Regions from separate parts of the Citrobacter sp. KH_055_1 genome, predicted to be linked through region 3. Evidence: predicted binding sites of a transcription regulator. Region 3 holds the regulator's gene; each other region holds the start of a gene.
What was found. Region 3 encodes LexA, which represses DNA repair genes until DNA is damaged. Its sites were predicted from a motif close to TNCTGTATGTACATACAGNA; they were not measured.
Positions count from the first base shown of each region.

Region 1: a site for LexA is predicted at 4,827-4,846, ahead of mutH (DNA mismatch repair endonuclease MutH). Genes of this name have one in related genera too.
Region 2: a site for LexA is predicted at 4,221-4,240, ahead of metR (HTH-type transcriptional regulator MetR). Genes of this name have one in related genera too.

Region 1 is NZ_CM174473.1:843,975-854,658, reverse strand. Features, by position in the region: gene thyA (thymidylate synthase) at 1-514, opposite strand, end outside; gene lgt (prolipoprotein diacylglyceryl transferase) at 521-1,396, opposite strand; gene ptsP (phosphoenolpyruvate--protein phosphotransferase) at 1,602-3,848, opposite strand; gene rppH (RNA pyrophosphohydrolase) at 3,861-4,391, opposite strand; gene mutH (DNA mismatch repair endonuclease MutH) at 5,076-5,768, shown strand; gene AC3ITF_RS04140 (TerC family protein) at 5,847-6,560, shown strand; gene ygdR (lipoprotein YgdR) at 6,705-6,923, shown strand; gene AC3ITF_RS04130 (NADP(H)-dependent aldo-keto reductase) at 7,031-8,071, shown strand; gene lplT (lysophospholipid transporter LplT) at 8,174-9,367, opposite strand; gene aas (bifunctional acyl-ACP--phospholipid O-acyltransferase/long-chain-fatty-acid--ACP ligase) at 9,360-10,684, opposite strand, start outside.
Region 2 is NZ_CM174473.1:4,648,429-4,659,112, forward strand. Features, by position in the region: gene udp (uridine phosphorylase) at 1-596, opposite strand, end outside; gene AC3ITF_RS21830 (dienelactone hydrolase family protein) at 862-1,671, shown strand; gene metE (5-methyltetrahydropteroyltriglutamate--homocysteine S-methyltransferase) at 1,775-4,036, opposite strand; gene metR (HTH-type transcriptional regulator MetR) at 4,272-5,210, shown strand; gene AC3ITF_RS21845 (carboxylate/amino acid/amine transporter) at 5,113-6,012, opposite strand; gene yigL (sugar/pyridoxal phosphate phosphatase YigL) at 6,093-6,893, opposite strand; gene pldB (lysophospholipase L2) at 6,908-7,924, opposite strand; gene rhtB (homoserine/homoserine lactone efflux protein) at 8,035-8,655, shown strand; gene rhtC (threonine export protein RhtC) at 8,701-9,321, opposite strand; gene recQ (ATP-dependent DNA helicase RecQ) at 9,385-10,684, opposite strand, start outside.
Region 3 is NZ_CM174473.1:4,413,175-4,423,858, reverse strand. Features, by position in the region: gene malK (maltose/maltodextrin ABC transporter ATP-binding protein MalK) at 1-84, shown strand, start outside; gene AC3ITF_RS20795 (maltoporin) at 160-1,518, shown strand; gene malM (maltose operon protein MalM) at 1,632-2,582, shown strand; gene ubiC (chorismate lyase) at 2,763-3,260, shown strand; gene ubiA (4-hydroxybenzoate octaprenyltransferase) at 3,274-4,146, shown strand; gene plsB (glycerol-3-phosphate 1-O-acyltransferase PlsB) at 4,199-6,619, opposite strand; gene AC3ITF_RS20770 (diacylglycerol kinase) at 6,790-7,158, shown strand; gene lexA (transcriptional repressor LexA) at 7,268-7,876, shown strand; gene dinF (MATE family efflux transporter DinF) at 8,008-9,327, shown strand; gene AC3ITF_RS20755 (CsbD family protein) at 9,464-9,673, shown strand; gene zur (zinc uptake transcriptional repressor Zur) at 9,718-10,236, opposite strand; gene AC3ITF_RS20745 (cupin domain-containing protein) at 10,354-10,684, shown strand, end outside.

The DNA of each region.
Region 1 (10,684 bases), 1.2 Mb from region 3:
GGAACACATCGCACGAACGCTGATACAGCTGACAGGAGAGCTTGCCGTCTGCCACATAGAACTGGAAGAACGCATGGCACGGCGCCAGCGCCATCTTATCCAGTTCGCCTACGTTCCACGCAGAAACGATAATACGGCGAGAGTCCGGATCATTCTTCAACTGGTTAAGCACCGTGGTGATCTGATCAATATGGCGGCCATCTGGCGTTGGCCACGCGCGCCACTGTTTACCATAGACCGGGCCCAGATCGCCGTTTTCATCTGCCCACTCATCCCAGATAGAAACGTTGTTTTCGTGCAGGTAGGCCACGTTAGTGTCGCCCTGCAAAAACCACAGCAGTTCATGAATGATAGAGCGCAAATGGCAGCGTTTAGTGGTAACCAGCGGGAATCCTTCCTGCAGATTAAAACGCATCTGATGACCAAAAATGGAAAGCGTTCCGGTTCCGGTACGGTCGTTTTTCTGTGTGCCTTCATCCAGCACTTTTTGCATCAGTTCTAAATACTGTTTCATGATTCCTCAGGAAGCGTGTTGCTGTGGGCTGCGGCGGTACGCACAAACCATCATAATGATACCGGCGACAATCATCGGGATGGACAGGATCTGCCCCATGCTGATGTACTGTACCCATTCGCCGGTAAACTGCTGATCCGGCTGGCGGAAAAATTCAACGATGATACGAAACGCGCCGTAGCCAATCAGGAACAGACCGGAGACCGAGCCCATCGGACGCGGTTTACGAATGAACAGGTTAAGAATGATAAACAGCACCACGCCTTCCAACGCCATCTCATAAAGCTGAGACGCGTGACGAGGCAGCGAACCGTAGGTATCGAAAATAGATTGCCACTGCGGGTTGGTTTGCAGCAGTAAGATGTCTTCGGTACGCGAGCCCGGGAACAACATGCTATATGAGAAGTTCGGGTCAACGCGTCCCCACAGTTCGCCGTTGATAAAGTTGCCCAGTCGTCCCGCACCCAGACCAAACGGAATCAAAGGAGCAATGAAGTCAGAGACCTGGAAGAACGAACGCTTGGTGCGTTTGGCGAAGATAATCATCACCAGGATCACACCGATGAGACCACCGTGGAATGACATTCCGCCATCCCAGACGCGGAACAGATACAGCGGATTATCAAGGAACAGCGGGAAGTTGTAGAACAGTACGTAACCGATACGCCCACCGAGGAACACCCCGAGGAAGCCTGCATAGAGTAAGTTTTCAACTTCGTTTTTGGTCCAGCCACTTCCTGGGCGATTAGCGCGGCGCGTCGCCAGCCACATCGCGAAAATAAACCCCACCAAATACATCATGCCGTACCAGTGAAGTGCGACGGGTCCAATTGAGAAAATGACCGGATCGAATTCCGGAAAATGCAGATAGCTACTGATCATCTGTCACCACAAGTTCTTGTTATTTCGCTGAATTCAGACAGCAATTGATAAGCGCGCCTGTATGATACAGGCGCTCCGAAGGTGCGAATGATAGCACAAGGGGATCACCACGCATGCCGGGAAGATGTAAAAGATCTGTATAAGTAAGCCAGACACCAACAGGGATGCCAGATGAAACAGTGATGATCAGGCCGACAATTCAGACTTACAACCCCCCGCGAATCAAACCGCCCATACCGCGGCGTTCCATAAATGCCGCCACCTGATGGCGCACTTCCGTCGCCAGTTGCGCTTCCAGGCTGCGCTGTGCCAGCGTTTGCGCTTCATCAAAATCGATGTGGCGCAGCAGATATTTCACTCGTGCCACAGAACGACCGTTCATTGATAAGTGGCGAAAACCCAGACCGATTAAAATGGTCACACACATTGGGTCACCCGCCATTTCGCCGCACAGGCGTAAATCGATGCCGCTTCTCTCGGCTTCCTGGGCAATCATCGCCAACGCACGTAACATCCCAGGATGCAGGCTGTCATAAATGCTGGCGACCCGCGTATTGTTACGATCGACTGCCAGAATATATTGGGTCAGATCGTTGGTACCCACCGAGATAAAATCGACCCTGTTCGCCAGATGCGGCAGCATAAAGACCATCGACGGGACTTCCAGCATGATGCCGATACGCGGTTTCGGGATCGCGTAGCCGATCATCTCTTCCACTTCGCGCCCGGCGCGCTCAATCAAGCGCCGCGCTTCGTCAACTTCATCAATACTGGTGACCATCGGCAGCAAAATACTCAGGTTGCCGGTTGCCGCGTTGGCACGCAGCATTGCGCGGACCTGGATCAAAAAGATCTCCGGCTGATCGAGCGTAATGCGGATCCCGCGCCAGCCAAGGCACGGATTCTCTTCACTGATGGGCATGTAAGGCAGTTGCTTATCAGCCCCGACGTCCAGCGTACGCAGAGTCACCGGCTTGTCGTTAAACATTTGCAGCATGCCCTGATACTGGGCAACCTGTTCTTCTTCTGACGGAAACCCGCTTTGTAGCATGAACGGAATTTCGGTGCGATACAGCCCGATGCCGTCGATCCGGCTTCCCAGTTTTTGCTCGTGTTCCGGACTCAGCCCGGCGTTGAGCATCACCTTAACGCGCTCGCCGCTTTTCAACTGGGCTGGCTGGTTAACGTCATCTTCTGCCAGGCGACTGAGTTCAATCTCTTCACTGATAAGTCGCTGATATTCCTGAATCAAAACCGGTTCAGGATCAACCAGCAGCTCGCCGCGATAACCGTCCACCACCAGCGTACGGCGGTGGAGTACCGACGGCTGGATGTCGGCCCCCATCACAGTCGGAATACCCAGCGCGCGCACCATAATTGCCGCATGGGAGTTGGCAGCGCCGTCTCTGACCACCACACCAACTAGTCGGTCCTGCGGAAGCTCTGCCAGCGTGGTCGCGGAAAGCTCATCTGCCACCAACACGAAACGTTCCGGCCAGGCATTTGGCCCCTGAATCGAATCGTCAAGATGGAACAGCAGACGCTGGCCGAGCGCACGTAAATCCCCGGCCCGCTCTTTGAGATAGTTATCACTGAGGGCGGCAAACTGTTCAGCGAACTTCTCGATAATCGTTTTAACCGCCCACTCCGCCACCGAACCGTTGTCCACTTCTGCAAACAGCTCGCGGCGCAGACGGGTATCGGAAAGCAGGTGCGAGTAAAGATCGAAGATCGCCGCCGTCTCTTTTTGTGCTCCCGCCGTAAAGCGCTTACTGTAGCGGCGGAATTCATTGGCGGCTTCTTCCAGCGCCTCAGTCAGTCGTTCGCGTTCTAGTACCGGATCCAGCGTTGACGCCTGATACACCTGCTCCATCAGCGGCAGCGTGGCATCCTGCCAGCCTTCGGCAATCGCCACGCCGGGTGCGGCAGGCAACGCACGAATGCGCGTTTGCCGGTATTGACCAAACAACGCGGTGAGCTGCGACTGAGAAAGAATGGCGGCCATTTGCGTGGCGAGCGTCACCAGGAATGACTCTTCGCTTTCATCGTACTGGCGCAGTTCACGCTGCTGGACCACCAGCACACCCAATAGCTGGCGGCGCTGAATGATCGGCACGCCTAAGAAGGCGCGGAATCGCTCTTCTTTTACTGAAGGGATGTATTTGAAGCTGGGGTGTTTTTGCGCATCGGCGAGGTTAATTGGTTCCGCCAGCCTGCCAACCAGGCCAACGATACCTTCATCAAACGCAAGCGCAACGGTGCGACCGCGTGGTTTTTTGAGTCCCCGGGTCGCCATCAGGTAATAACAACGTCGGTCGTGATCGGCCAGATAAACCGAACAGACCTCTGTATCCATCGCAAGACAGATGTCGGTAACCAGAATATTCAGCGCCTCATTAAGACGCGGAGCACTGGCCACCTTTTCGACTATTTCGCGCAGGCGGGTGAGCATAATTTGCGTAGCTTAACCTCTTTTACGTCTGTACGCAGGTGCGCTTTGCGGCTTTGGGGTACTCTCCTGAAGCGCCATCACAACACTTGCGAATTCTTTCATCACCCTGCGATAGACATCGCGTTTAAATGACACTACCTGTCGAACCGGATACCAGTAACTCACCCAACGCCAGCCATCGAACTCGGGCGTGCTGCTGGTTTGCATATTGATCTCAGCATCGCTGCTTACCAATTGCAGAAGGAACCATTTTTGTTTCTGGCCGATACAAACCGGCTTCGTGTCCCAACGCACCAAACGTTTCGGTAACTTGTAACGCAACCAGTTACGAGTAGAAGCCAGGATCCGCACATCTTTACGACTGAGGCCCACTTCTTCAAACAGTTCCCGGTACATCGCCTGCTCTGCTGTCTCTCCCGCGTTTATCCCACCTTGCGGGAATTGCCAGGAGTGCTGACCAAATCGCCGGGCCCACATGACCTGCCCCTGGCGGTTACAAATTACTATTCCTACATTCGGGCGGTAGCCATCGTCATCAATCACCGGACTACCTCAACATAAACCTTATATATAAACGATTGTTTCACACTCCTGAGAGGCGGTAAACCACTGTGTTAAGCACACGAGACTCTAATAACAATTGAATAACTCACAGCAAAGGACTGAGTTATAAACAGAGGTAGGCTGAGTTAGGCGATTTTATTCACCTTTTCTGTGGATATAGTTGTGAAGAAGTACGGAATTACTATGGGAAAACCCGGAACAGTCTGAATATGACCTTTGTCACACATAAAAATTAGTCTTCTATATTCATTGAGTTAAAAGCAAACATTGTCACCTAACACACAGAAATGTGATGTACATCACGCATACGATCCTCGAGCTGATGAAAGATCAACCAGCGTTGGTTTTATCCACAGATTGTGCCAATAAGTTAGGCACAATTTGTGTGAAAATTCGATTTTCGTCGCACGTCAAGGCTGTAAATTGAAACAGTAGTGAGGGTTTTTCACAGTTATCCCATCTTTCTGTGGATAACATGGTGTAAGATCCTGTTCATTGTCAGTGACCAGAATTGGAAAACCTCATCGGTTGTTGCGCAACTCTTGATTATGAAATTTAAAAATCAATATAAATCAGATAATTGAGTAAAGCTTGTGGAAAAAGATAAACTCTGTCCACTCGGTATAAAATCATTGCTCATTTTTTCGCCTAAGGGTTAACTCAATGTCAGAACTCCAGCCACTGCTTTCTCCCCCTGAATCCGAAGCCCTGCTGCTTGCCCAGGCACGGCGGCTTTCGGGCTACACGTTAGGGGAGCTGGCGGCAATGGCGGGGATTGTAACCCCCAACGATTTGAAACGGGACAAAGGCTGGATCGGCGTACTGCTGGAGATCTGGCTCGGCGCCAGCGCGGGCAGCAAGCCGGAGCAGGATTTTGCGGCGCTAGGCGTAGAGCTGAAAACGATCCCTGTGGACAGTCTTGGCAGACCGCTGGAAACCACCTTCGTTTGCGTAGCACCATTAACCGGCAATACCGGCGTAACATGGGAAACCAGCCATGTCCGCCATAAGCTTAAACGTGTGCTGTGGGTGCCGGTGGAAGGGGAGCGCAGCATCCCGTTAGCCCAACGTCGCGTAGGATCTCCGCTGTTATGGAGTCCGAATGAAGAAGAAGACCGGCAATTACGCCTGGACTGGGAAGAATTGATGGACATGATTGTGCTGGGCCACGTCGAACGCATCACCGCCCGCCATGGGGAAGTGTTACAGCTACGCCCAAAAGCCGCCAATGCGAAAGCGCTAACCGAAGCCATTGGCGCGAATGGTGAGCCAATTCTGACCCTGCCACGCGGTTTTTATCTAAAAAAGAACTTCACGCGCGCGCTGCTGGAGCGTCATTTTTTATTCCAGACGTAATAGGCACAGCCTGGCCTTTCACCCGCCGCGTTACGCGCCTATAATTAGCGCTTCTTTTTTTTGGCAGGACTTTGTTCGATGTTATTTGCATGGATAACCGATCCTAACGCCTGGCTGGCGCTCGGTACGCTGACGCTGCTGGAGATCGTTCTGGGGATCGACAATATTATTTTCCTTTCTTTGGTCGTAGCTAAACTCCCAACCGCACAACGCAGTCATGCCCGACGTATCGGGCTGGCGGCAGCGATGATCATGCGTCTGGCACTACTGGCGTCTATCGCCTGGGTCACGCGTCTGACCAACCCGCTGTTTGAGGTGTTTGGCGAGGCGATCTCAGCGCGTGACCTGATCCTTCTGCTTGGTGGATTGTTCCTGATCTGGAAAGCCAGTAAGGAGATTCATGAGTCTATAGAAGGTGAAGAAGAAGGGCTGAAAACACGCGTATCCTCGTTCCTCGGGGCGATTGTGCAGATCATGTTGTTAGACATTATCTTCAGCCTGGACTCCGTCATCACCGCAGTAGGCTTGTCCGATCATCTGTTTATCATGATGGCGGCGGTAGTTATTGCCGTCGGCGTGATGATGTTTGCGGCACGCCCGATTGGTGAATTTGTGGATCGCCATCCCTCGGTAAAAATGCTGGCACTCTCTTTCCTGATCCTGGTCGGCTTCACGCTGATTCTGGAAAGTTTCGATGTGCATGTGCCGAAAGGGTACATTTATTTCGCCATGTTCTTCTCTATCGGTGTAGAGACCCTGAACCTGTTGCGCAATAAAAAGAACCCGCTCTGACCCCATCAGTCGCTCCCCCGCAAGGGGAGCGACGACCCACATCACCTTTTCTTCTCACAGATTAAGATTTTACTGCTTTCGCCCGGCATAACTTCGCGTTATTACTAAACTAGTGTCAGACGCAGGCCACGTGAGGATAAATAGATGAAAAAATGGGCAGTTTTAATTTCCGCGGTAGGATTGGCTTTCGCCGTTTCTGGATGCAGCAGTGATTATGTGATGGCGACCAAAGATGGTCGGATGATCCTGACCGACGGTAAACCCGAAATTGATGATGATACCGGTCTGGTGAGCTATCACGACCAGCAAGGCAATGCGATGCAGATTAACCGCGACGACGTATCTCAAATCATTGAGCGTTGATGGTTGAGGTCAGCCTCGCTGCTGGCCTTAACAATTTTGCTTCCCTTTTTCCCTTCCCTCAGCCATTTTTATAATCCTTATGTTGTGATTATAAAAAGGAAACGGCTATGCAATATCACCGTATACCCCACAGCTCGCTGGAAGTCAGTACACTGGGGCTGGGCACAATGACGTTTGGTGAACAAAACAGCGAAGCCGACGCACATGCACAGCTTGACTATGCCGTAGCACAAGGCATCAATTTAATCGACGTTGCCGAGATGTATCCGGTCCCGCCACGCCCGGAAACCCAGGGCCTCACGGAAACCTACGTCGGCAACTGGCTCGCTAAACACGGCAGCCGTGAAAAACTGATCGTCGCCTCGAAGGTCAGCGGGCCGTCGCGTAATAATGACAGCGGTATTCGCCCGAATCAGGCGCTGGATCGTAAAAACATTCGTCAGGCGCTGAACGACAGCCTCAAACGCCTGCAAACCGATTATCTGGACCTGTATCAGGTTCACTGGCCACAGCGCCCAACCAACTGCTTTGGCAAGCTGGGCTACAGCTGGACAGACTCCGCTCCGGTAGTCACCCTGCTGGAAACGTTGGAAGCGCTAACTGAATTTCAGCGCGCCGGGAAAATTCGCTATATCGGCGTGTCCAACGAAACCGCATTTGGCGTCATGCGCTATTTACACCTGGCGGACAAACACGACCTGCCGCGCATTGTCACTATCCAGAACCCCTACAGCCTGCTGAACCGTAGCTTTGAAGTGGGATTAGCGGAAGTCAGCCAGTACGAAGGCATTGAACTGCTGGCCTACTCGTGCCTGGGCTTTGGCACATTAACCGGTAAGTACCTGAACGGCGCGCAGCCTGCCGGCGCACGCCATACGCTGTTTAGTCGCTTCACGCGCTACAGCGGCGAACAGACGCAAAAAGCCGTCGCCGCCTACGTAGATATCGCCAAACGCCATAATCTGGACCCGGCGCAGATGGCACTGGCCTTTGTGCGTCGCCAGCCGTTTGTCGCCAGTACCCTGCTGGGGGCGACAACTATGGAGCAGCTAAAAACCAATGTCGAAAGTTTGCATCTGACGTTAAGCGAAGAGGTACTGGCAGAGATTGAAGCGGTGCATCAGGTTTATACCTATCCTGCACCGTAACGTGTAGTGCCTGATGGCGCTACGCTTATCAGGCCTACAAAAACAAGCCGTACTGTAGGCCGGATAAGGCAACGCCGCCATCCGGCAACAGCACGTAACAGGCTAATGGCGACGTTGCCAGATCCACAGCGCCGTAATCGCCAGCGCGAACAGCCCGCCAAAGCCAATTCCGATAGCAACTGCCGGAATGCCCACCAGCACCGCCAGCGAGTAAATACCGAGCATCAGCAGCATGGCGCTGTTTTCACCCAGATTTTGCACCGCGATGGCATTACCCGCGCCGACGCTTTTTTTGCCTCGTTCCTGCAACAACGCATTCAGCGGCACAACAAAGAAACCGCCCAGCACACCGATAAGCATTAGCAGCCCATAGGACGGCAACAGCGCATGCTGCAGAGATAAGAACAGTACGCCGACGCCAATCAGGATCCCCGCGGGCATGCAGCGAGACACTGTCTCCAGCGTGACCAGCTTCGCCGCAGCACCCGCGCCAACAACAATCCCAATTGCCACCATCGCGTTGAGATAGGTCGGTGTGGCGTTATCGGTAATCCCCAACGCTACCGGCACCCACAGTACCAGCAGAAAACGCAGCGTCACCCCCGCGCCCCAAAACAGGCTGGTTCCCACCAACGAGAAACGCGTTTCACCGTTGCGCCACAGCGAAGACGCCGCGCAGAAGAAGCTGCGCGTCATTTTCCCCAGATGCCACGACTGACCAGGACGCGCGGCAGCAAGCTTCGGGATTGACAGGTTAGCCACCACCGCACCCGCATAGGCCAGTGCGCAAACCGAGAGCGCGGCTATCACATGCCAGTCGGCAAGCACACCGCCAGCCACCGAGCCCAGCAGAATAGCAGCGATGGTTGAGGCTTCCATCAGACCGTTAGCTTTCACCAGTTTATCGCCGGTGGTCAGTTCCCCGAGAATGCCATACTTGGCCGGTGAATACGCCGCCGCGCCAACGCCCACTAGCGTGTACCCCAGAAAAGGGTTAACACCGAAGCAAATACTTGCCGCCCCCAGCAGTTTGAGACCGTTGGCGAACATCATCACTCTGCCTTTGGCAAAGCTGTCCGCCACCTGCCCGACAAAAGGGGCGAAAAGAATGTAAGCACCCACAAACACCATTTGCAGGATCGGCTGGCTCCAGTCCGGATAGAATTGCTCTTTCAGCAACGCCAGGGTGGCAAACAGCAGTGCGTTATCGCCAAACGCCGACAGAAACTGCGCGGCGATAACGGACATCATCCCTTTGGACCAGATTGAAGTGTTAGTGTGTACTGACTCACGCATGTTGTTGTTCCGGTTCATCAACCCAGCTTTTCAGCGTTACAAAGTCCGGCTTACCGCTGCCGAGGAGAGGGAGTTGCTTCAGATGGCGAATATCACGCGGCACGGCGAGCTCAGGGATGCCGTGGGCCCGCGCATGCTGCAGCAGTTTTTCACGCGTCAGCTCGCTGTCAGTGGTGAACAACACCAGCGCCTCACCTTTGCTGGCATCACTCTTGATAGCCGTGGCGTGCATTTTGTCAGCAGAGACCGCCAGCGCCAGCTGCTCCACCATTTCCAGCGATACCATCTCACCAGCAATTTTCGCAAAGCGCTTGGCGCGCCCCTGAATCTGCACGAAGCCGTTCTCGTCAAAACGCACAATGTCACCGGTGTCATACCAGCCGCGCTCAACCTCGCCCTGTGCATTTTCTGCCGTCGGCACTTCCAGTACACCCGGGTTTTCAACGCGCAAATAGCCGCTCATAATGTTCGGACCTTTCAACTGCAAACGTCCGCCGTCTTCAATGCCTGGAACCGCCAGCAGTCGGGCATCCATACCGGGCAGAATACGCCCTACCGTGCCTGATTTTGCCGCCATCGGCACGTTAATCGACACCACCGGCGCACATTCCGTCACGCCATAACCTTCAAGCACACGCAACCCAAACTTCTCCTGCCACAGTTGCTTTGTGGTGTCCTGCAGCTTTTCAGCTCCCGCTACCACGTAGCGCAGGCGGTGGAAATCATAAGGATGGGCAAAGCGCGCGTAGTTGCCGAGGAACGTCGAGGTGCCAAACAACACGGTGCAGTTTCGGTCATACACCAGCTCCGGCACAATGCGATAATGCAGCGGGCTGGGATAGAGAAAGACTTCGGCACCGGTCAGGAGCGGCGTAAACAGCCCCACCGTCAGGCCAAAAGAGTGGAACAACGGCAGCGCCGACATAAAGCGATCGTCGGCGGTGAAGTCGGCAATGGTTTTAATTTGCTCGACGTTCGCCAGAATGCTTTTGTGGCTGTGCACCACACCTTTCGGATGGCCCTCAGAGCCGGAGGTAAAGAGGATCACCGCAGCTTCTTCAGGCTGCTGCTTCACCTGAGCCAGGTGCGGCATCAGCAGATGAGAGAAAATCCACACTTTATCGTTAAAGGTAACATCGGCTTTTAAATCTTCCAGGTACACCCAGCGCACCTGGGTAAGCTGTTCCGGCAGATGCCAGAGTTTGCCTTTGTCGAGAAACTGGCGGGAGGTAAAAATCGTTTTGATTTCGGAGGCGGTAATAGCGCTGGTCAGCCCTTTTACGCCCGCCGTGTAGTTCATCATGGCCGGAATACGTC
Region 2 (10,684 bases), 240 kb from region 3:
GATTCCATTTCGTAGTTCATGACGCCCATGGACTGCCACTCTTCCATCGAGCCTTTGAAACGGCTCACCACGCGACCAGAGAAGGTGTCATAACGCTCCTGGCCTGGGTAGAAGGTATCTGAAGAGGCGGTCACGCCGACGTGGGTAGTCGCGCCAATAGATTTCGCGGCTTCCACCAGCGCGGTGGTACATTCGAAATCGGCAACAGCCGGAAATTCCATCGGTGCAAAGTGCAGGCTCGCCCCGTCCAGACGGACAGACGCGGTGGTAACCAGCACGTCGCCCACGTTGATATGCGGCTGAATAGCGCCGGTCGTACCGATACGCAGGAAGGTACGAATGCCCAGTTGCGCCAGTTCTTCTACGGCGATAGAGGTCGACGGACCGCCGATACCGGTAGAGCAGACAATCACAGCTTTACCATCCAGCTCAGCACGCCAGGTAGTGAACTCGCGATGAGATGCCAGCTTAACCGGCTTGTCCATCAGCGCGGCGATCTTTTCCACACGCTCAGGGTCGCCAGGGACGATAGCAAGCGTAGCCCCTTGTAAATCGTTCTTGGTGAGGCCGAGATGAAAAACATCAGACTTAGACATAAAAACTCCTCTGTGAATCGGTTTTGTCAGAAGAAGCAAAAACACACTTTACCGAAGGCATAAACATATTTTCGTGACAGCCATCACTTTGATGTAAATCAATTGCATTTCATTACCGTCAAATAGTGATGAACGTCACATTAACTGTTCGATACAGGCAAGCCTTGCACAAAAGATAGACCGTTTAAGGCAATGTGGTTCGTTGCACGCGTCTATAGTTAATGATGCGCTATTTGGCTAAATACTTAAGGGTACGGAGAATACCATGGCAACAACACGACAATCTGGCTTTGCACCTGCAGTATCCCCACCCGCAGCAACGGCGGTTCACACCCCGGATAACGAAATCATCGCGGGAATAACGTCGATTCCGTCTCAAGGCGATGATATGCCTGCGTATCATGCACGCCCGAAGCACAGCGAAGGTCCGCTACCGGTTGTTATCGTCGTGCAGGAAATTTTTGGCGTTCATGAACACATCCGTGATATTTGTCGCCGCCTGGCGCTGGAAGGGTATCTGGCTGTCGCTCCAGAGCTTTACTTTCGCGAGGGCGATCCGAATGATTTTGCCGATATTTCAACGCTGTTAAGCGGCCTGGTGGCCAAAGTCCCGGACTCTCAGGTTCTGGCCGATCTGGACCACGTCGCCAGTTGGGCCTCACGCAACGGTGGTGACGCACACCGACTGATGATCACTGGTTTTTGCTGGGGTGGACGCATCACCTGGCTGTATGCCGCACACAACCCGCAGTTAAAAGCGGCAGTGGCATGGTATGGCAAACTGGTCGGCGACAAAACGCTGAACTCGCCCAGGCATCCTGTCGATATCGCTACCGATCTTAACGCCCCCGTGTTGGGGCTTTATGGCGCGCAGGACACCAGTATTTCGCAGGAAAGCGTGGAAACCATGCGTCAGGCATTGCGCGCGGCGAATGCCAAAGCAGAAATCGTGGTGTATCCCGATGCCGGGCATGCTTTTAACGCGGATTATCGCCCGAGCTATCACGAAGAGTCCGCCAATGACGGCTGGCAAAGAATGCTGGCGTGGTTTGCGCAATATGGTGGGAAGAAATAAATGTTAATCGCCCGGTGGCGGCTACGCCTTACCGGGCTTACAACGACTTGCACGTTCCTGTTGGCCGGGTAAGCGTTAACGCCCCCGGCGATCGGGCACCTAATTAAGCCTGACGCAGGTTCTGCGCCGCTTTCACCATGTTCGCCAGCGCTGCGCGGGTTTCCGGCCAGCCACGCGTCTTCAGCCCACAGTCCGGGTTCACCCACAGACGCTCAGCCGGGATACGCTGTTCCGCTTTCTTCAGCAGGGCTTCAATCCATTCCACGCTTGGCACATTTGGCGAGTGAATGTCGTACACGCCCGGCCCGATTTCGTTCGGGTAGTCGAACTCTTCGAACGACTCCAGTAACTCCATGTCGGAACGCGAGGTTTCAATGGTGATCACGTCGGCATCAAGCGCAGCGATGGAATCCATGATGTCGTTGAACTCGCAGTAACACATGTGGGTATGGATCTGCGTTTCGTCCTTCGCCACCGCGGCGTTGATACGGAAGGCCTCGACACCCCATTCCAGATACGCCGCCCAGTCGCTACGACGCAGCGGCAGACCTTCACGCAGCGCCGGTTCATCAATCTGGATGATGCCAATACCGGCGGCTTCCAGATCGGCGACTTCGTCACGCAGTGCCAGCGCAATCTGCTTAGCGATGGTTTCGCGGGTCACATCTTCGCGCGGGAATGACCAGCAAAGAATGGTCACCGGGCCTGTCAGCATGCCTTTGACCGGTTTGTCAGTCAGCGACTGGGCGTATTTTGCCCACTCAACGGTAATCGCTTCCGGACGACTCACGTCACCAATCACTACCGGCGGCTTCACGCAGCGGGAGCCGTAGCTCTGTACCCAACCATTCTGAGTAAAGACAAAACCGTCCAGATGCTCGCCAAAGTATTCAACCATGTCGTTACGCTCGGCTTCGCCGTGTACCAGCACGTCCAGGCCTAAACGTTCCTGCTCAGCGATCGCCTGTTTGATGTGCTCGGCGATACCGGTGCGGTAGTTGCCCGCATCCAGGTTACCCTTTTTAAAATCCAGACGCAGGCCGCGGATTTCCGTAGTTTGCGGGAAGGAACCGATAGTGGTGGTCGGCCACGCTGGCAGGTTAAAGCGCGCACGCTGGGCTTCGGCACGTACCGGGTAAGCGTGAGTACGCTGGCTGTCCTGCGCGGTGATAGCCGCCAGACGTTTTTCCACTGCCGCATTGTGGACGCGGGTTGACTGACGACGCGCCTGAATTGGCGCACTCCACGTGACCAGTGCAGTAGTATCACCGCTGTTCAGCGCATCACGCAGCAGCGCCAGTTCACCGCACTTTTGCAGGGCGAAGGCAAACCAGCTTTTCACTTCGGCATCCAGGCGGGTTTCGACACTCAGATCGATAGGACTGTGCAGCAGGGAGCAGGAGGAGGCGACCCACAGCTCACGTTTCCCGACAATGTCTTTAATCTGTGCATATTTCTCAGTCAGATCGGCGCGCCAGACGTTACGGCCGTTAATCAGGCCTGCGGAAAGCAGCCAGTTAGCGGGCAAACGCGAGTGCAACTCGGCTACGTCATCTTTACCATGAACCAGATCCACGTGCAGACCCTGTACCGGCAGCGCGGTGATGGTACCCAGATTCGGCGTCACGCCTTCGAAATAGGTAGTCAGTAGCAGCTTCACCTGCCCGGTCAGCGCATCGTACGCCGGTTTAAAGGCGTTCAGCCATTCCTGGGGCAACTCCAGCACCAGCGCAGGTTCATCAATCTGTACCCACTCAACACCGCGTTTCGCCAGCTCAGCCAGCACCTGCTGGTAAACCGGCAGGATGTCGTTCAGCAGACTCAGGCGATCAAACTGTTCACCCTTCACTTTCCCCAGCCACAGGTAGGTGACCGGACCCAGCAGGACGGGCTTCACTTCGTGGCCCAGCGCCAGCGCTTCGTCCACTTCATCCAGCAGTTGAGTCCAGGTCAGTTTGAACTGCTGACCTTTGGTAAATTCAGGCACCATGTAGTGATAGTTGGTATTAAACCATTTGGTCATTTCTGCCGCTGCCGCCGGTTCACCGGTCGGTGCGCGACCACGGCCAATGCGGAATAAGGTGTCGATATCGACAGAGCCATCTTTGTTCTGATGACGGGCCGGAACGTTACCCAGCAGCAAACTGGTGGTCAGCACATGATCGTACCAGGCGAAATCGCCCACTGGCAGCAGGTCAACGCCAGCTTGCTTTTGTTGATCCCAGTGACGAGCGCGCAATTCGCGACCCGTTGCCAGCAATTCTTCACGAGAGGCGTTACCCGCCCAGTAGCTTTCTTGCGCTTTTTTCAACTCGCGACGCAGGCCAACGCGAGGGAAACCGAGGGTGTGATTCAATATTGTCATTTTTCTTCCTCTAATTATATGTAAATCCTATGGATTTTGAATTTAGGGAAGGCGGCAAGTTTGCTCATCCCCAGGAGCTTACTGAAGTAAGTGACTGGGGTGGGGAAACGAAGCCAACGCACCATAAATTTAAAAGACGAAGGATTTTAGCCGTCCAGATGTTTACACATCCATAATTGGCGGTTACTGTATATTCCTCAAGCGCAATTTATTCATGCCGAAGTGAAGGACTTTCATGATCGAGATTAAGCATCTGAAAACGCTACAGGCGTTGCGGAACAGTGGGTCGCTGGCAGGCGCCGCAGCGACGTTGCATCAGACCCAATCCGCCCTGTCTCACCAGTTCAGCGATCTGGAACAACGCCTCGGCTTTCGGCTATTTGTGCGTAAAAGCCAGCCGCTACGTTTTACGCCACAGGGTGAAATTTTGTTGCAGTTGGCCAATCAGGTGTTGCCACAAATCGGTCGCGCGCTTCAGGCATGCAACGAACCGCAGCAAACCCGGCTGCGCATCGCCATTGAATGTCACAGCTGTATTCAGTGGCTGACCCCCGCGCTGGAGAATTTCCGTGCTAACTGGCCACAGGTAGAGATGGATTTTAAATCCGGCGTGACTTTCGATCCGCAACCAGCCCTGCAGCAGGATGAGCTGGACCTGGTGATGACATCCGACATTCTGCCGCGCAGCGGCCTGCACTATTCACCGATGTTTGATTTTGAAGTCCGTCTGATACTGGCGCCCGATCACCCACTGGCCAGCAAAACGCAGGTAACGCCGGAAGATTTAGCCAGCGAAACCCTGTTGATTTATCCGGTACAGCGCAGCCGACTGGATGTCTGGCGGCATTTCCTGCAGCCTGCTGGCGTTAGCCCGTCGCTGAAGAGCGTGGATAATACCCTGCTGCTGATCCAGATGGTCGCCGCCAGAATGGGTATTGCAGCGCTGCCGCACTGGGTAGTGGAGAGTTTTGAACGCCAGGGCCTGGTGGTGACCAAAACCCTGGGTGATGGATTGTGGAGCCGACTGTACGCCGCTGTGCGCGATGGCGAGCAGCGTCAGCCGGTCACGGAAGCATTTATTCGCTCAGCGCGGAATCACGCCTGCGATCACCTGCCGTTTGTGCGGAGTGCGGAGCGACCCACTTTCGATGCACCCACAGTGAGGCCACTATAACAGCCGCACCAATGATGAAGCTTGGCCAGTGAGGCTGCTGGTGCCAGATGGCCAGATTAACCAACAGCCCCGCAGGCACATGCATATTGTTCATGATACCCAGTGTGCCTGCATCTACCTGCGTCGCGCCGTAGTTCCACATAAAGTAACCGATGCCCGATGCTGCCACGCCAAGGAACACCAGAATCCCCCACTGCAGCGAAGTTTCAGGCATTTTTTGCGCATTCCCTACTATAAGCCAGGCAACGACCGCCACCAGTAATGCCCCCATATAAAACCAGGCAAAGGCGTTGTGCTGCGGCATGGGACGGGTTTCCATCAGACGCTTATAGCCCACCATGCCGATGGCAAAGCTGATGTTGGAAAGCTGTACCAGCAGCAGACCGGTCCAGAAATGACTGGTCACCTGATCGTAACGAATGATCCCCGCCCCAATCACCGCCAGCAGTGCGCTAAACGCGTAGCTCCAGCGTAAACGGCGTCGGCTCATCAGGTCATAAATCAGTGTGATATAGAGCGGTGTCAGGACGGTAAATAACAGCAGCTCGGAAACCGTCAGGTACAAATAAGCACGGAAACTCAGCATATACATGATGCCAAGCTGCATGGCACCCACCAGCATGTACAGACCAATAGTTTTTACGCTGTGGCCGCGGGTACGCAGAAATGGCAGGAACACCAGCGCAGCCAGTCCGACCCGCACCAGCACGGCAAAATAGCTATCGACATGACCAGCAAGGTACTCGCCAAACAGGCTAAAGGAAAAGGCCCACAGAATAGTGGTAATGATGAGTAGCGCCACAATAGATGTCTCTGAACAAAAGATACACCCATTGTAGCGAAGTTCACGGTTGACAACTGACTAACTAATGAGCGGTTCCGTTACTGTAAAAACAGTTCTCGCAGATAATGCGGCACAGCATCGTCGGCATTAAGCCCAATCACGTCCAGCTCCGGGTGCAGATCCTTCAGGCGCTGATGTGCATTACCCATAATGCAGCCTTTTCCCGCCATCGATAGCATTTCGGCGTCATTCATGCCGTCACCAAAGGCGATACAGTCTTTCAGGCTGAAGCCCATCGCTTTTGCCACCGCTTCCAGCGCATGGCCTTTTGATACGCCACCCGCCATCACTTCCAGACAGGTCAGCGTGGAGAAACTGACGTTCACACGATCACCCCAACGGGCGTTAATCGCCTGCTCCAGCGGCAGCAGGATTTCGTGAGAGTCGGTGGTGAAAAACACTTTACTGACGCCTTCCGGCTCCAGCAGCGCAGGTTCAAACAGTGAGTAGTTAAACACCGCTTCTTTAAAGAAACGCATTTCATCCGGGCGATGGCGGTTCATAAACCACTCATCGTCGCGATACACGTTGGTCACGATATCCGGGTTCGCATTCACCACACCAAACAGATCGCTGGCAATGTCGCGATCCAGGTTATGCGAGAACACAAGATTCCCGTCAGTATCATGTACGCGCGCACCGTTGGAGGTGATCATGTAGGACTTAATGCCGAGATTGTCGCGAATTTGCCCTACATCAATATGATGACGGCCGGTCGCAAACACAAAATTCACACCACGAGCCGTCAGCAGTTTCAGCGTCTCTTTGGCATACGGGGACAGGGTATGGTCGGGGGAAAGCAGCGTACCGTCTAAATCAGATGCAACTACCTGATACATAAAAAATTAAACCTCTAAGCAAAGCGGTGTCCGCTGGATGAGTTATGCCTGTCGAAAAATTCAACAATGGCGTTGAGCGCGACTGAGCGCATTGCGTCCTTTTCAAAAAGGATCTCATGGTAGGCGCCTTTTATGACCAGCGGTTGACCTCCTTCTACAGGATGGCCCGCTGCAGCGCGGAGTTCACAAAAACGATAGTGCATGCGGTTATCCACCACACGCTCTTCTTCAGCCTGAATAAGCAACGTCGGGGTCGCATCATCTCCGGCCCCGGCCAACACCTGCTCCCCCGCCAGAATGCCTTCACGCACCCAATGATAGGTCGGACCGCCTACGCGCAACTGCGGATCATCAGCATAGAAGCGCAGATTACGCCGATAGCGCTGTCGGCTATGGGTGAGCGCATTCATCCCAAACGGCAACGCCCGCCAGCGACCGGTCCCCATGGCATAGCCTTCGCGAATGCGCGGATACCCTTCAGCCCAGTCAAGAATATGGCGCACCATCCAGTCAGGAAAGCGCATCACGATCCCGAACATCGGGGCGCTGAGGGCAATAGCATCACACTGATTAGGGTGGCGCTGCAGGAACAGCGTGGCAATAGCGCCTCCCATGGAATGCGCCAGTATATAGCGTTTTCTCCATGGACCTGGCTGCACTTCCTGCTGCCAGAAGGCGGTCAAATCGTCGACATAGTCATTAAAGTTATCCACATGGCCACGGTGCGGATCCGAGAGCATCCGCCCGGAACGCCCTTGGCCACGATGGTCGATAATGAGGACGTCAAAACCAGAATAAAACAGGTCATACGCCAGTTCAGCGTATTTTACGTAGCTTTCTATACGCCCGGGACAAACGACGATGACGCGATCGTTTTTTTCTGCACGAAAGCGAACAAAGCGTACGGGAACATTATCTACGCCAGTGAATTCCGCTTCCTCCCGCTGACGCCAGAAATCTGTCAGTGGCCCCATGGAAAAAGCGGCAAACGCGTTTTCTCTTGTTTCCCAGTCTTTTTGCTGCTGAAACATCGGGTATCCAGCCTCGTTGACCAAGTAAAATCGTTTTTTTTGCCGAGCCTGTTACAACGCATCGGCAGTAGCGTATTGTGGCATAAAAATAGACAAGTCGGGAGTTTCTCATGACCTTTGAATGGTGGTTCGCCTACCTGCTGACGTCCATTGTTTTGAGCTTGTCGCCAGGTTCAGGGGCGATCAACACCATGACAACCGCCATCAGCCATGGTTATCGGGGAGCAGCGGCGTCGATTGCCGGTTTGCAGACCGGGCTTGGCATTCATATCGTGCTGGTCGGTGTTGGGCTAGGAACGCTATTCTCACGGTCAGTGATCGCCTTTGAGGTACTGAAGTGGGCGGGGGCAGCCTATCTTATCTGGTTGGGCATTCAGCAATGGCGCGCGGCGGGTGCCATCGACCTGAACACCATCGCCAATACGCAATCACGCAGTCGCCTGTTCAAGCGCGCCGTCTTCGTCAACCTGACCAACCCAAAGAGCATTGTATTTCTCGCCGCCCTGTTCCCGCAGTTCATCATGCCGCAGGAGCCGCAGTTGATGCAGTACGTGGTGCTGGGCGTGACCACCATCGTGGTCGATATTATTGTGATGATCGGTTATGCGACGCTGGCTACCCGCATTGCGGGCTGGATTAAAGGGCCAAAGCAAATGAAGGCGCTGAACAAAGTGTTTGGTTCGCTGTTTATGCTGATAGGTGCCCTGCTGGCGTCAGCACGGCATGCCTGAGATCAGTGCCGGATGACGCTACCGCTTATCCGGCCTACTGGTAAGTTAACGCGAAATAATCAGATGAATGCCGAAGCCCGCGAATAACGCGCCGGCAAAGCCGTCAATCCACTTCGCCAGACGCTGATAGCCACGACGCATTTTCGGCAGCGCAAACAGGCTGGCGACCACGGTAAACCACGCCAGCGTCTCGACGATAATCAGCGCGAAAATACCCCAACGGGCAGCGGTACCGACGTTGTCGCCGACAAACAGCGAAAAGACGGAGCCAAAATAGATAATGGCTTTGGGATTCGCCAGGTTGGTCAGCAGACCTTTTAAAAAACTGCGACCGCTCTGCGCCAGCTCAACCTGCGGCGCAGGTGCCGCAACGTCCTGTTTTTTAAACGCGCCGCGCAGCATCTGATACCCCATCCAGCACAGATACAGACCACCGCCGACCATAATAATAGTGTGCAGCCAGGCCATTTTTTCGATGATCAGATGCAGACCGAGCAGTGCCACGCCCGCCCAGACCATGACGCCGCAGGTAATACCCAGCACACCCATCATCGCCTCTTTGCGCGAGCGGCTAACGGCCGTTTGCGAAACAAAGAAAAAATCGGGGCCAGGACTCATCAGCGCTACGATGTGTACCAACGCAACGGTAAAAAATAGCGTTAACATAAAAATGACTCGCGGGGAAATAGTTCAGAGAGTCACCATCCTGGCACTTTTTTGCCTGGCTGACTACTCTTCGTCGTCACCATCAACATGTGCGCGGATAAGTGCCATAAACTCTTTGCCAAAACGCTCAAGTTTACGCATTCCCACGCCGTTGACGCTCAGCATTTCGCTCGGTGACACCGGCATTTGCTCGGCCATTTCAATCAGCGTGGCGTCGTTAAAGACCACATACGGCGGGATATTCTCTTCATCGGCAATGGCTTTACGCAGCTTACGCAGTTTGGCAAACAGCTTACGATCGTAGTTACCGCCAAAGGATTTCTGCATTGCTCGTGGTTTAAGCGCCACAATACGCGGCACGGCAAGCTGTAGCGGCACAACGCCGCGCAGTACCGGACGCGCAGCTTCGGTTAACTGCAACGCGGAGTGGTGGGCAATATTCTGCGTCACCAGTCCGAGGTGAATCAGCTGGCGAATGACGCTCACCCAATGTTCGTGGCTCTGTTCACGACCAATACCGTAGACCGGCAGCTTGTCATGCGCCATCTCACGAATGCGCTGGTTATTCGCCCCGCGCAAAACCTCGACGACATAGCCCATACCAAAACGTTGGTTAACGCGGTAGATCGTCGACAGCGCTTTACGCGCATCCATTAAGCCGTCGTACTGTTTTGGCGGATCGAGACAAATATCGCAGTTGCCGCACGGCTCCTGACGCCCTTCGCCAAAATAGTTCAGCAGCACCAGACGACGACAGGTTTGCGCCTCGGCAAAGGCCCCCATCGCATTGAGCTTGTGACGCTCGATATCCAGCAGCTGTCCGGCGGGTTTCTCTTCGAGACAACGGCGGAGCCACGCCATATCGGCCGGATCGTAAAACAGCATCGCTTCCGCGGGCAGGCCATCACGCCCGGCACGCCCGGTTTCCTGATAGTAGGACTCGATATTACGCGGGATATCAAAATGCACCACGAAGCGCACGTTGGGTTTGTTAATTCCCATGCCAAACGCCACGGTCGCGACAACGATTTGCAGGTCGTCGCGCTGGAATTTCTCCTGCACGTCGGCGCGCACGTTGTTGTCCAACCCGGCATGATAGGCCCCGGCGCTGATCCCGCGGCTTTGCAGACGCGCCGCGGTGTCTTCAACCTTCGCGCGGCTGTTACAGTAAATAATGCCGGACTTTCCGCGTTGTTCCTGCACGTAGCGCATCAGCTGATCGAGCGGCTTAAACTTCTCCATTAGCATGTAGCGGATATTGGGACGGTCAAAGCTGCTGATCTGAATGAGGGGATCGTTAAGCCCGAGCAGACGCACAATATCCAGCCGGGTGGTGTCATCGGCGGTGGCCGTGAGCGCCACA
Region 3 (10,684 bases):
ATCGGCCTGCCGCCAGAGCGTTGCCATCTGTTCCGTGAAGATGGCACTGCATGTCGTCGGTTGCATCAAGAGCCGGGCGTTTAAGGTGTCCCATTAAAAAAAAGCGCAAATCCGTCAAGGTGAAGCGTTCAAAGAAAAGCAATGATCTCAGGAGATAGAATGATGATTACTCTGCGCAAACTCCCTCTGGCGGTTGCTGTAGCAGCAGGCATTATGTCTGTTCAGGCAATGGCCGTGGATTTCCATGGTTATGCTCGTTCCGGTATCGGCTGGACGGGTAGTGGCGGCGAACAACAGTGTTTCCAGGCAACCGGTGCACAAAGTAAATACCGTCTCGGTAACGAATGTGAAACCTATGCGGAAATTAAACTGGGTCAGGAAGTGTGGAAAGAGGGCGATAAGAGCTTCTACTTCGACACTAACGTCGCCTACTCCGTCGCACAGCAGAATGACTGGGAAGGAACTGACCCGGCATTCCGTGAAGCAAACGTGCAGGGTAAAAACCTGATTGAATGGCTGCCAGGTTCCACCATTTGGGCCGGTAAGCGCTTCTACCAGCGTCATGATGTGCACATGATCGACTTCTACTACTGGGATATTTCAGGTCCTGGTGCCGGTATTGAAAACATCGATCTGGGCTTCGGTAAACTGGCGCTGGCAGCGACCCGTTCTCAGGAAGCGGGCGGCTCTTACGCGTTCAGCAGCCAGAATATTTATGATCGTACCAAAGACACCGCCAACGACGTGTTCGACGTGCGTTTAGCGCAAATGGCGATTAACCCGGACGGTATGCTGGAACTGGGTGTGGACTACGGTCGTGCTAATACCACCGATGACTACCACCTGGCAGACGGCGCATCAAAAGATGGCTGGATGTTCACCGCTGAACATACCCAGAGCATGCTGAAAGGCTATAACAAGTTTGTTGTTCAGTATGCGACAGACTCCATGACCACGCAGGGTAAAGGCCTGAACCAGGGCTCTTACGGTTCTTCTACGACAACCATTACCAATCCAGATGGTACTAAGACTAACTTCGCCAATAACGTGGTGAATAACAACGGTAGCCTGTTCCGCGTGCTGGACCACGGTGCTATCTCGCTGGGCGACAAATGGGACCTGATGTACGTCGGTATGTACCAGAACCTCGACATGGATAACGACCTGGGTACCGAATGGTACACCGTGGGTATCCGTCCGATGTACAAATGGACGCCGATCATGAGCACCCTGCTGGAAGTGGGCTATGACAACGTGAAATCGCAGCAGACCAGCGATCGCAACAGCCAGTACAAAGTTACCCTGGCGCAACAATGGCAGGCTGGCGACAGCATCTGGTCTCGTCCGGCAATCCGCGTCTTCGCAACCTATGCCAAATGGGATGAAGAGTGGGGCTACGTGAAAAATGGTAACGACGTTACCAAATTCGCGGCAGCAACTAACTCCGGTATCAGCACCACCAGCCGTGGCGACAGCGACGAGTGGTCCTTCGGTGCCCAGATGGAAATCTGGTGGTAATCCAGCATTAACCTGACGTAAAGACCGAAAGAGGGGCGTAAGCCCCTCTTACTTAAGGTTTAGCGCGCTATTGCCTGGCCACCGCTGAACCCATGCTATCTGAGGTGATAACAATGAAAATGAAGAAAAGTCTCGTTGCCCTTTGTTTATCTGCAGGGTTATTTGCCAGTGCGCCCGGCATCAGCCTGGCCGATGTGAATTTTGTGCCGCAGAACACCACCGGTGCACCCGCAATCCCCACTGCCGCACTGCAACAATTAGCCTGGACGCCTGTTGATCAATCCAAGGTTCAGTCCACACAGCTTGCGACTGCCGGTCAGCGTCTGGACGTGGCGGGGATTAGCGGTCCGGTTGCCGCCTATAGCGTACCGGCCAATATTGGTGAGCTGACTCTGACGCTCTCCAGTGAAGTTAACAAACAAACCAGCGTATTTGCGCCAAACGTCCTGATTCTTGATCAGAACATGACGCCATCTGCTTTCTTCCCCAGCAGCTATTTCACCTATCAGGAGCCCGGCGTGATGAGCGCGGATCGCCTGGAAGGGGTCATGCGCCTGACGCCAGCGCTGGGCCAGCAGAAGCTCTATGTTCTGGTCTTCACCACCGAGAAAGATCTCCAGCAGACCACGACTCTGCTTGACCCGGCAAAAGCCTATGCCAAGGGCGTGGGTAACGCCGTGCCGGATATCCCGGATCCGATCGCCCGTCATACCACAGATGGCTTGCTGAAACTAAAAGTCAAAACCAGCTCCTCCTCCAGCGTGCTGGTCGGGCCGCTGTTTGGCTCATCCGGTCCGGGACCGGTGACGGTGGGCAACACTGCCGCACCAGCAGCGGCCTATGCGGCTCCGGCTGCGGTGGCAGCTGCCCCGGTCGCCGCACCAGCCCCGCAGAAAAGCGAGCCGATGCTGAACGACACGGAAAGCTATTTTAACCAGGCGATTAAGGATGCTGTGGCGAAAGGCGATGTCGATAAAGCGCTGAAGCTGCTTGATGAAGCTGAACGTCTGGGATCCAAATCTGCCCGTTCCACCTTTATCAGCAGTGTAAAAGGCAAGGGGTAACCGTCTCCCCACATTGCTGATTTTGCAACAACTGGTGCGTCTCCTGGCGCACCTTTTTTTATCCTTCCATGCTACTTGTTATGCTTGTGTTGCTCCGCCGATCACTTAATCATGTTTGCTCACCCCGTAATGCCTTTTCTGCGATACAATGCCTGAACGTGATAAATCGGAGAGTAAGGCATGCCACACCCTGCGTTAACGCAACTGCGTGCGCTGCGTTATTTTGATGCGATCCCGACGCTGGACCCCCAACTGCTTGACTGGTTGTTACTGGAAGACTCCATGACCCAACGTTTTGAGCAGCAGGGAAAGCAGGTCAGCGTAACGTTGATACGAGAAGGATTTGTTGGGCAAAATGAGGTGGCCGAAGAACTGACGCTGCTGCCGACAGAATCCCGCTATTGGTTACGTGAAATCCTGCTCTGCGCGGATGGTGAACCCTGGCTTGCCGGGCGCACCGTGGTGCCGGAATCGACATTGTGTGGCCCTGAACTGGCCTTGCAAAATCTGGGGAAAACCCCGCTCGGGCGCTACCTGTTTACGTCATCGACATTGACCCGAGATTTTATTGAGATTGGCCGCGATGCAGAGCTGTGGGGGCGTCGTTCCCGCCTGCGGCTGAGCGGTAAGCCACTGATGCTTACCGAGCTTTTTTTACCTGCATCGCCGTTGTACTGAGAGGAAGATAAAGATGGAGTGGAGTCTGACGCAGAATAAGCTGCTGGCGTTTCACCGCTTGATGCGTACGGATAAGCCAATCGGCGCCTTACTGCTGCTCTGGCCAACGCTGTGGGCGTTGTGGGTGGCGACCCCTGGGGTTCCGCAATTGAGGATCCTGGCGGTGTTTGTGGCTGGCGTCTGGTTAATGCGCGCCGCCGGATGCGTGGTGAATGATTACGCTGACCGCAAATTTGACGGTCATGTGAAACGCACCGCGAACCGACCGCTGCCAAGCGGTGCCGTGACGGAGAAAGAAGCCCGCACGTTGTTTGTTGTGCTGGTGTTGCTCGCCTTCCTGCTGGTCCTGACGCTCAACACGATGACCATTTTGTTGTCGATTGCCGCGTTGGCGCTGGCGTGGGTTTATCCCTTCATGAAGCGCTATACGCACCTGCCGCAGGTGGTGCTGGGTGCGGCGTTTGGCTGGTCTATCCCGATGGCGTTTGCCGCCGTGAGCGAGTCGGTACCGCTCAGCTGCTGGTTGATGTTTCTGGCCAATATTCTCTGGGCAGTGGCTTATGACACCCAATATGCGATGGTCGACCGCGATGATGACCTGAAGATTGGCATTAAATCGACCGCTATCCTGTTCGGCCAAAACGACAAACTGATTATTGGTCTTCTGCAAGTGGGCGTACTGGTGCTGATGGCGCTGGTGGGCTGGCTGAACGGACTGGCGCTGGGCTATTACTGGTCTTTGCTGGTAGCAGGGGCGCTGTTTGTGTATCAGCAGAAGCTGATCGTTAACCGCGAGCGGGATGCCTGCTTTAAAGCATTTATGAATAACAACTACGTGGGCCTGGTGTTGTTCTTAGGCCTTGCGATGAGTTACTGGCATCTTTGAGTTTTAGTCTGCGATAAAAAAAAACCGGTCATTTCGACCGGTTTTTTTATGCTTACTCACCCTGAGTGGCGCTCTCGATGGTCAGACGGACATCCGACGTCACCAGTTCGGCCAGCATCTGGTAAATCTTCATCGTCTCTTCCGGCTCGGCATCTCCGGTGTCGCTGATGTAGCCTTCGTCACGCAGGGTCAGCACCAGGGAACTGAACACCGCTTTATCGAAGAATTCCGGTGCGTTGATACCGTGCAGTACGGAAAGACGTTGAGCGACGGTGCGGCTCTCTTTCTCCAGCGTACCGCGGTTGATCGACGGATTCGCGCTCAACAGCCAGAAGGTGATGGCGTAGCGCTGCAGAGTCTCACGCGCACCTGCGGCCAGCAGCTGTAGCGTGCGGGAGCGTGCCGGGTTGATTTGCAGCTCATCGTTTTGCAACGTAATCAGACCCTGACGCTGCATTTCTCCAGCCAGTTCGTCGATCACCCCTGTAAGCTCATCGCGCTCCCAGCGCAGGAACAGCTCGGCTTTCAGCATCGGATACAGTGCATCAATATGTTGCTGCAATGCGACGCGTGAAATCCGGCGATGCTGAGTCACAATCGCCGCCATCAGTGACGGCAGTACCAGCATATGCGCAATATTGTTGCGGTAGTAAGTCATCAATACCGCCTGCTCGCGCGGCAGAATGATGATGTCACCGATGGTATCTTTCTCGACCTCAAACTTGTTCATCTGCAGGGCGTGATCGATAAGCTCACTGGCACTCTGCGTCGGAACCGTTGCATCTGATGCATACGGTACGTTACGCAGCAGGCTGAGGTAGCAATCAAGCTGCTCAGTTAACTGCTCGCGGGTCAGGGAACGCTGGCGGGATGCCAGTAGCGCGGTACAGCACAGGTTCATGGCGTTGGCCGCACCGGCGTTGTTAATGCGCACCATCAGATCGGCGGCAATGTTATTGACCGTCGGCGTCAGCCAGGCAGGGCGAATCGACTCGATAGGATCGATAGACTCACGCCACTCCGGCACGTGCTGATTGAGGTAGGTCATCAATGGCATCGGTTCGCCAAAGTTGACGTAGCCCTGACCCAGATTACGCAGCTTGCTTAAGCCACGCAGCATCTGCGGCAGGCTCTCTTTCTCTTTTGTCGCGCCACGCAGTTCTTTCGCGTAGGTGCCGACTTCCATCACGTGCTCGTAGCCAATGTAAATCGGCACCAGGGTGATAGGACGCGTACCGCCGCGCAGCATTGCCTGGATGGTCATCGATAGCGTGCCGGTTTTCGGATCCAGCAAACGACCGGTACGTGAGCGCCCACCTTCGACAAAGTACTCAACCGAATAACCGCGGCTGAACAACTCGCCGAGGTATTCGCGGAAGACGGTGGAATAGAGCTTATTGCCCTTGAAGGTACGACGAATAAAGAACGCACCCAGGCGGCGGAAAATCGGGCCAGCCGGCCAGAAGTTCAGGTTGATCCCGGCCGCAATGTGCGGAGGAACCAGCCCCTGGTGATACAGAACGTACGACAGCAGCATGTAATCCATATGGCTGCGGTGGCAGGGGACATAGACAATTTCATGTCCGTCGTGCGCCAGTTGGCGAACGCGTTCTGCATTGTGAACGTTAATACCCTGATACAGTCGGTTCCAGGTGAATCCCAGAATACGGTCAGTCAGGCGGATCATCTCGTAGGAGAAGTTGGCGGCGATCTCTTCCATCAGCGCAATGGCATTTTGCTGCGCTTTTTCGTGGGAGATTTTTTTACTGCGGGCTTCATCTTCTACCGCACGGGCGATTGCTTTTGAGGCCAGCAGCTTATTAAACAGATCCTGGCGGGCAGGGAGGCGCGGGCCAACAGCAGCTAAACGCTGACGGGCAAAGTGCATACGCGCCACGCGCGCCAGTTTCTGAGCGATGATTTTATCCGTACCGTGTTCGTCTGCCATGCGGCGCAGAGAGACCGACGGCGAGAAACGGACAAAACTGTCGCGACCGAGCCAGGAAACGGCGAAGAATTTCTGTACGCCGTTCAGCATGCGCAGCGGCGGGTTGACTTCACCTTTTTCGCGGCCAGGCGCGCGGCCAAACATCACCGAAACCGGCACCATCTGCACATCCAGGTCAGGATTGCTGCGATGCAGATCGAGATAGTTATGGAACAGCTTGATGGACTCTTCTTTTGGTGTGTAATAGGTGAACACACGCGGACCGCCGTGAATAAACACGTAGCGCGGCAGTAAAGTCCCGTCTATCTCCAGCGGTTCCAGGGGATCGGGAAGATCGTGCGCCAAACATTGGGCACGTAGCGTCAGCAAGTCTGCTTTTGAGTTGTACGGTAGGACGTACATAATGGGACGAGACGTATCGAGCCCCAACTCCGGGGCAGGTTCTGCCGGAATAGACTTGCTTTTTACCAGGACGCTTAATGGTAAATTCAGTAATTTGTAGTAAATTCGTGGCCAGCCGGACATAAACGATGTAAAGCCTCTGGTTAATAATGCAAATGCGCTGCAAGGATATCAGAAAGTTTAGTGAATTTCTGGTGTATCCCGTCATACTTCGCGCTGCTTTGCCACACCCTGAAACAAACGGGGTAACGTTACAATGACATTGACGCTAATAATGTAAAAAGGTTCTTTTGATGGCCAATAATACCACTGGATTCACCCGAATTATCAAAGCTGCTGGCTACTCGTGGAAAGGTTTTCGCGCCGCATGGATAAATGAAGCGGCATTTCGTCAGGAAAGTGTTGCCGTACTGCTGGGCGTCGCCATCGCCTGCTGGCTGGACGTCGACGCCATTACCCGTGTGTTGTTGATTGGTTCAGTAATGCTGGTGATGATCGTTGAAATCTTAAACAGCGCTATTGAAGCAGTGGTCGACCGTATTGGATCGGAGTATCACGAACTTTCCGGTCGAGCGAAAGATATGGGGTCGGCGGCTGTTCTGCTGTCTATTTTTGTCGCCCTGATCACCTGGGGCATCCTGTTGTGGTCCCATTTTCGATAAGGATTCCACAACTTCATAAATCTCCTGTTTTTTGTGCAGTTTGCGGTTCCAAAATCGCCTTTAGCTGTATATACTCACAGCATAACTGTATATACACCCAGGGGGCGGAATGAAAGCGTTAACGGCCAGGCAGCAAGAGGTGTTTGATCTCATTCGGGATCACATCAGCCAGACAGGTATGCCACCGACGCGTGCGGAGATCGCGCAGCGTTTGGGATTCCGTTCCCCAAACGCGGCTGAAGAACACCTTAAAGCGCTGGCGCGTAAAGGGGTGCTCGAAATCGTCTCTGGCGCATCGCGTGGTATTCGTCTGTTGCATGAAGAAGAGGTAGGATTACCGCTTGTAGGCCGCGTTGCTGCAGGTGAGCCGCTGCTGGCGCAACAGCACATCGAAGGCCACTATCAGGTTGATCCATCCCTGTTCAAACCTAATGCTGATTTCCTGCTGCGCGTCAGCGGTATGTCAATGAAAGACATTGGTATTATGGATGGCGATCTGCTGGCAGTGCATAAGACACAGGACGTGCGTAACGGCCAGGTGGTTGTTGCCCGCATTGATGATGAAGTGACGGTTAAACGCCTGAAAAAACAGGGCAATAAGGTCGAGCTTCTGCCAGAAAACAGCGAGTTCAAACCGATCGTTGTCGACCTGCGTGAGCAGAACTTCACCATTGAAGGACTGGCCGTCGGCGTTATCCGTAACGGTGAATGGCTGTAACGGTCTGTTGATTTCCTGTAGGCCGGATAAGACGGTTACGTCGTCATCCGGCAACGTGCCCGGTGGCACTCTGTTTACCGGGCCTGTACGATTTTTTCCAGTATCTCTAACGTCTTCTCAGGCTCTCCTGTATGCCTTTTTTTACCTCCTCTGATAAAGCACTCTGGCACCTTGCCCTGCCAATGATTTTCTCCAATATCACCGTTCCCCTGCTGGGACTGGTGGATACGGCTGTGATTGGTCATCTGGATAGCCCGGTCTATTTGGGTGGTGTCGCCGTGGGGGCGACGGCAACCAGTTTTCTCTTTATGCTGCTGCTCTTTCTACGCATGAGTACCACCGGGCTGACGGCTCAGGCATTTGGCGCAAAAAATCCGCAGGCGTTGGCCCGAGCACTGGTGCAGCCGCTGATTCTGGCTTTGGGGGCGGGGGCGGCAATTGCGCTATTTCGTACGCCGATTATCGATCTGGCGTTACACATCGTGGGGGGGAGCGAAGCGGTACTGGAACAGGCCCGGCGCTTTCTTGAAATCCGTTGGCTCAGCGCGCCTGCCTCGCTGGCGAACCTGGTACTGCTTGGCTGGCTGCTGGGCGTTCAGTACGCGCGAGCACCGGTGATCCTGTTGATTGTCGGCAATATCCTCAACATTGTGCTCGATATATGGCTGGTGATGGGGCTGCATATGAACGTGCAGGGCGCCGCGCTGGCGACGGTGATTGCCGAATATGCCACGTTGCTGATTGGCCTGCTGATGGTGCGCAAGGTTCTCCACCTGCGCGGTGTTTCGCTCATGATGCTGAAACAGGCATGGCGCGGAAACTTCCGCCGTCTGATGGCGCTTAACCGCGACATCATGCTGCGTTCGCTGTTGCTGCAGCTGTGTTTTGGTGCGATTACGGTACTCGGGGCGCGTCTCGGGGGCGATATTATTGCGGTCAACGCCGTTCTGATGACCCTGTTGACCTTCACCGCCTATGCGCTGGACGGATTTGCCTATGCCGTGGAAGCGCACTCTGGTCAGGCTTATGGTGCGCGGGATGGCAGCCAACTGTTGGATGTCTGGCGCGCGGCGTGTCGACAGTCGGGCATTGTGGCGATCCTTTTTTCACTGGTCTATGCCCTGTTTGGCGAGCACATTATTGCGTCGTTGACCTCACTACCGCAGATTCAGCAACTGGCCGATCGTTACCTTATCTGGCAGGTGGTGTTACCACTGGTGGGCGTCTGGTGTTACCTGTTGGACGGCATGTTTATTGGCGCAACGCGTGCTGCGGAAATGCGTAACAGTATGGCCGTTGCCGCTGCGGGATTCGGCTTAACCTTATTCACGTTACCGCTGTTAGGCAACCACGGTTTGTGGCTGGCACTCGCCGTTTTTCTGGCGCTGCGCGGACTCTCGCTGGCTTTTATCTGGCAGCGTCACTGGCGAAATGGCACCTGGTTTGCCTGAGTCGTATGGTTAAAAATTCCGAATAATAAATAGAACTCAGAATCACTGACTACACTTATTCTCACGTCCAGCAAAAACATAGCGTGTCTGGACGCAGCACTCTCGCTATTCACAACCTAACGATGAGGATTTGATGATGAATAAAGACGAAGTCGGTGGTAACTGGAAGCAGTTGAAAGGTAAAGTGAAAGAGCAATGGGGCAAACTGACCGATGATGATATGACGGTCATTGAAGGTAAGCGTGACCAGCTGGTGGGTAAAGTCCAGGAACGTTACGGTTATGCGAAAGATCAGGCGGAGAAAGAAGTGAAGGATTGGGAAACCCGCAACGACTACCGTTGGTAATTATCCCCTCCCGCCTGAATGTACAAGGATGTACGTTCTCTCGCTTAACGCCCGACCTTCTTTTTTACCTGAATCGTATGATCATGCTGGCAGTCGCCAGGATGACGGCAGGCTTCAACTTCCACACAGACCTGACACAGGCCATGCGCTTCAATTACGTTATGACGTAGAGCAAAGCCCATCTTGGCCGCCAGCGTATGCATGATATCTTCCACGCCTTCCGCACACTCTTCTTTCACCACGCCGCAGCGGTCACAAATGAACATCGCGGAGCTGTGGGTGGGCTGATCGAACAAATGGCAAAGCACGTAGCTGTTGGTGGATTCTACCTTGTGGACAAAACCTTGTTCGAGCAGAAAATCGAGCGCACGATAGACGGTAGGCGGTTTAGCCTGTGGTTCAGTTTCCCGTAATAGATCCAGCAGGTCATATGCGCTGATTGCCCCTTCCTGGAGGCTCATCAGGCGCAGCACTTCGAGGCGTTGCGGCGTGAGTCGCACGTTACGTTGCGCACAGAGTTTTTCAGCGTGAGCCAGCAACTCCTGCGTAGGGGTTCTTTCCATTTTTGCGCCTCGATTTGCGTGGAAGGTTAATCCCTTACTTTATCATGTTCTGCATAAAACGCCGAGATCAGCCGTGGTGTGCTATACCTGACGCATCGCAATACTGGAAAATATAAAATGAAAAGACCGGATTGTATTCGCCACTGGCGTGAGGTGGAGGGGGCTGACGACGCTACCTATCCCGGAAGCGATGAGCTGTTTTCTATCGGCGCACCGCTTGCTCGTAAACTGGGCTTGGGTCGCCTCGGCATTCACCATGAACGCCTGCCTCCGGGCCGTCGCACCTCGTACCCTCACGCCGAAAGCGACGAAGAAGAGTTTATCTACGTGCTGGAAGGGTATCCGGAGGCCTGGATTAACGGCTATTTATGGAAGCTGGAACCGGGGGACAGCGTCGGATTTCCAGCGGGAACCGGCGTGTGTCACACCTTTATCAATAACACCAGTG